2 regions of the Streptomyces sp. NPDC000983 genome follow, and region 1 is predicted to be linked to the other one. Evidence: riboswitches for the same ligand, from Rfam matches in the RefSeq annotation. Region 1 holds a riboswitch; the other holds the start of a gene.
What was found. Region 1 has a riboswitch for glycine ahead of gcvT (glycine cleavage system aminomethyltransferase GcvT). Riboswitches for the same ligand answer to the same signal wherever they lie in the genome.

Region 1 (2,197 bases):
ACCCGGCGCGCGGGACCCGGCGGCCCTCGGCGATCAGCCCGACCAGGACCCGCGGCGGGTTCTGCTCGGCCTTCGCGGCGGCCTCGGTGAGCGCCTCGCGCCCGACGAAGTCGCCCTCCTTCTCGAACTTGACCACCCGGCCGAGCCCGGCGTCGAACGGCGTCAGCGAGGTCGTCAGCTCGTGCCCGTACAGCGGCATGCCCGCCTCCAGGCGCAGCGTGTCCCGGCAGGACAGGCCGCAGGGGACCAGGCCGGCGCCCGCGCCCGCCTCGGTCAGCGCCTGCCACAGCTCGACGGCGTGCTCGGGCTTCACGAACAGCTCGAAGCCGTCCTCGCCGGTGTAGCCGGTGCGGGCGATCAGCGCCGGGACGCCCGCGACCTCGCCGGGGAGCCCGGCGTAGTACTTCAGGCCGTCGAGGTCGGCGTCGGTGAGCGACTTCAGGATGCCGGGGGACTCGGGGCCCTGGACGGCGAGCAGCGCGTAGGCGTCCCGGTCGTCGCGGACCTCGGCGTCGAAACCGGCGGCACGGTCCACCAGCGCGTCCAGGACGACCTGGGCGTTGGAGGCGTTGGCGACGACCATGTAGGTGGGGGAACCGGCCTCGGTCCCGGCCAGCCGGTAGACGATCAGGTCGTCCAGGATGCCGCCGTCGGCCTGGCAGATCATGGTGTAGCGGGCGCGGCCGGTGCCGATGGTGGCGATGTTGCCGACCAGCGCGAAGTTCAGCAGTTCGGCGGCCTGCGGGCCGGTCACGGTGATCTCACCCATGTGGGAGAGGTCGAACAGGCCGGCCCGCGTGCGCACGGCGTTGTGCTCGTCGCGCTCGGAGCCGTAGCGCAGCGGCATGTCCCAGCCGGCGAAGTCGGTCATCGTCGCGCCGAGCGAGCGGTGCAGGGCGTCGAGGGCGGTACGGCGGGGTTCGGTACTGCTCATCGGTCGGTCGTCTCCCAGGGCATGACAGGCGAGGGCGAGGTCTTTCCTCCCCATCTGTCATCGGAACCTGAGAGGTTCGCCATGACCGTCTGGACATGGCTTGCACCTTGGGTGGGGCCACCGCTTGAGGGGCCCGCTTTTCAGATGTGCCTCGCCCGCGCGGTAAGGGGGCCTGAGAGATTCAAGGGAGGGACTTGCTCCTTCGGCGTCCCAGCAGAAGGCTGGGAACTCTCCCGCGCGGATTCGAACGGCCGGTATGCAGTTGGCGCGGACATCATTGCATGGCCGAGGGGTATCGGGGCAGGCCGCATCTGTAACCGGCTTGTGGCGGTACGCACACGAAATCGCTGAAGATCGCCCATTACCTTCTCTTTACGTTCGATGGGAAGGGGGCTCCCGACCCCGGAGGAGGACGATGACGGTGAACAGGACCACGGCCTGTGCGACGACCTCGGGCATCGCACTGCCCGAGCAGACCGCGGCCCCGTCCGCCGAGGCCCGCGGCGCGGTCCCCGCCCGCGTCGTCCGCGACCTGCGGGAGCGGGCGGGCCGCAGCCCGCACGCCCTGCTCTTCGGCCCCAAGGACCTCGTGGTGATCACCGGCCTGCCCGGCAGCGGCAAGTCCACCCTGATGCGGCGCACCGTGAAGGGCCCGCGGATCGACTCCCAGGACACCCGCGACCGCTGGGACGCCCGGATGCCCGCCCGCCTGCCCTACGCCGTCTACCGCCCCCTCGTCCGCCTCGCCCACTACGCCGGCCTCTGGCGCGCCCTGCGCTCCGGCGAGGGCGTCGTCGTGCACGACTGCGGCACCCAGGCCTGGGTGCGCGGCTGGCTCGCCCGCGAGGCCCGGCGCCGCGGCGGCACCCTGCACCTGCTGCTCCTCGACGTCACCCCCGACCAGGCGCTCCAGGGCCAGCGCGAGCGCGGACGCGGCGTCTCGCGGTACGCCTTCCTGCGGCACCGCTCGGCGGCGGGGCGGATGCTGCGCGCGGTGGAGGAGGGCGAACTGCCCCCGGGGTGCGGGTCGGCGGTGCTGGTCGACCGGGAGGCGGCGAGCGCGCTGCGGCGGATCGCGTTCACGGGCTGATCCGGGGGCGCCCGGCAGGCGCTAGCCTTTTGAGCCACAACAGCGGTTCACGGCAGGCGGTCGAAGAGATGGACTTCCCGGCGGATCTCCCCGCGGACTTCCCGGCACAGGCGCACCCCCATCCGCACGGCGGATGGCCCGGCAACGAGCTGGAGGAGGTGCTCTCCGCCTCC
Region 2 (2,197 bases), on a different contig from region 1:
CGAAGCCCATGGGGACACCGAACCGCTGCGTGGTGCCGACGGCGATGTCCGCGCCGAGCGCACCCGGCGAGGTCAGCAGCGTCAGGGCGAGCAGGTCGGCGGCGACGGTGACGAGCGCGCCGAGTCCGTGGGCCTGCTCGATGACGGGCTTGATGTCCCGCACGGCACCGGAGGCGCCCGGGTACTGGATCAGCACGCCGTTGATCTCACGCGCGGCGATCTCGGCCGGGATGCCGTCGCTGAGGTCGGCGACGACGACCTCGACGCCGGTCGGCTCGGCGCGCGTCTCGATCACCGCGATGGTCTGCGGCAGCGCGTCCGCGTCGATCAGGAACAGGCCCTTCTTGTTCCTGCCCATGCGCCGGGACAGCGCCATGGCCTCGGCGGCGGCCGTCCCCTCGTCGAGCAGCGAGGCCCCGGAGGTGGGCAGCCCGGTGAGCTCGGCGACCATCGTCTGGAAGTTCAGCAGCGCCTCCAGGCGCCCCTGCGAGATCTCCGGCTGGTACGGCGTGTAGGCCGTGTACCAGGACGGGTTCTCCATCACGTTGCGCAGGATCACCGGCGGGGTGAAGGTGCCGTAGTAGCCGAGCCCGATCATGGAGTCGAGCACCTGGTTGCGGTCGGCGAGCGACCGCAGCTCGGCGAGCACCTCGGCCTCGGTCCGGGCGCCCGGCAGCGCGAGCGAGTCGGCGTTCTTGATCACATCCGGTACCGCGGCGGCGGTGAGCTCGTCCAGCGAGCCGTATCCGACCTGGGCGAGCATCTTGGCCCGGGCTTCCTGGTCAGGTCCGATGTGACGCTGCTCGAAGGGGATGCCCGACTCGAGCTCGGAGAGAGGAATGCGGTGGGCGGTCATTGCGGAGGCCTCCTGGTCTGACGCGACCGGTGGGGGGCACCACGGCACGGGTACCCGGACGGCCTCCCCCTCTGTCATCTCAACCTGAGAGCTTCACCGGGGTCCCGAAGGGCACCCGGCTTTCACCGTCGGTGAGAGCGGACACCGTCGACACCCGCTCTGCTTTCCAGAGTGACCTCGTCCGTGCGGTACGTGGGCCTGAGAGATTCCGGGGAGGATTTGCTCCTTCGGCGCCTCCGGATGGTGTCCGAAGGACTCTCCCGCACGGGGTCAGCAGCCGCTTGAAGCGTACCAGCGAGGTCAACGTCCAGGCGTTCGAGTGGCCGCCTCACCCGATGTGCTCTTTTGTAGTGCTTACGGATGATTCGCGAGCAAGTGGAGGGCCCGTGCAGACCGACATCGATCCGCGCAACCTGATCGGCCGCAAGGCCTTCGACCAGAACGGCACGAAGATCGGCACGATCGACGAGATCTACCTCGACGACGCGACCGGCATACCGGAGTGGGCCGCCATACGCACCGGCCTGTTCAGCAGGGACGCCTTCGTCCCCCTGGAGCCCAGCGAACTGGTCGAGGGCACCCTGCACGTCCCCTTCGAACGCGCCCTGATCAAGGACGCCCCCGACTTCGGGGTGGGCCGCCACCTCTCCCCCGAACAGGAACTCCAGCTCTACCACCACTACGGTCTGGACATCACGTCACCCCCGCCCCCGGACCACGACTTCGGCAACCTGGCGGGCACCGAGGACAAGGACACCTGACCCGCGCACGCGCCCTGCCGTCGCGCCGCCGAGCCGAACGGGTGGCACACGGGCCCCCGCCCACGCGTTCCGTCCTGCCGTCCGCGGCTCAGGCGTGCGCCCCGTCCACGGCGACACCGTCCATCCCGACCCCGGGCTCCGCCTCCACCAGCGGCAACGGCTCCGCCACCGCCAGCGCCGGATCGTCCACCCGGAACGTCCGCACCCGCCCCACCTCCGAGGCCGGCGTCTCGAACCGCACCGTTACCCGCCCGAGCCCGCTGCCCTGCACCCAGCCGTGCCCGTACTCGGCGTGCCTGACGTCATGGCCGGCGGGCCACCGCCGCTCCCCCGGCACCTCGGCCTCCCCCGGCCCGCCGGGCTCCCGCTCGCCCTCCTCCGCCGTTTCGCGCGCCGTCTCCAGCTCCCCCGCTGCCTGCGCGAACAGGTCCTCCTGCGTGTAGTCGGCGAGCCCGCTGACCCCGACCCCCAGCAGCCGCACACCCCCGGTGGTGTCCACCGACTCCAGCAGCCGCGCGGCCGCTTCCCGCACCACCGCCGGATCGTCCGTGGGCCCGCGCAGCGTCTCGGACCGCGTCAG

Region 2: it holds a riboswitch for glycine, as region 1 does, so the genes downstream of both, gcvP (aminomethyl-transferring glycine dehydrogenase) here and gcvT (glycine cleavage system aminomethyltransferase GcvT) in region 1, are expected to answer to the same signal.

The regions. Positions count from the first base shown of each region.
Region 1 is NZ_JBEPBM010000007.1:27,079-29,275, forward strand. It holds gene gcvT (glycine cleavage system aminomethyltransferase GcvT) at 1-934, opposite strand, end outside; glycine riboswitch at 979-1,084, opposite strand; glycine riboswitch at 1,085-1,180, opposite strand; gene ABT296_RS10030 (AAA family ATPase) at 1,350-2,024, shown strand; gene ABT296_RS10035 (enhanced serine sensitivity protein SseB) at 2,093-2,197, shown strand, end outside.
Region 2 is NZ_JBEPBM010000016.1:9,858-12,054, reverse strand. It holds gene gcvP (aminomethyl-transferring glycine dehydrogenase) at 1-856, opposite strand, end outside; glycine riboswitch at 1,033-1,129, opposite strand; gene ABT296_RS19640 (PRC-barrel domain-containing protein) at 1,243-1,617, shown strand; gene ABT296_RS19635 (DNA polymerase IV) at 1,706-2,197, opposite strand, start outside.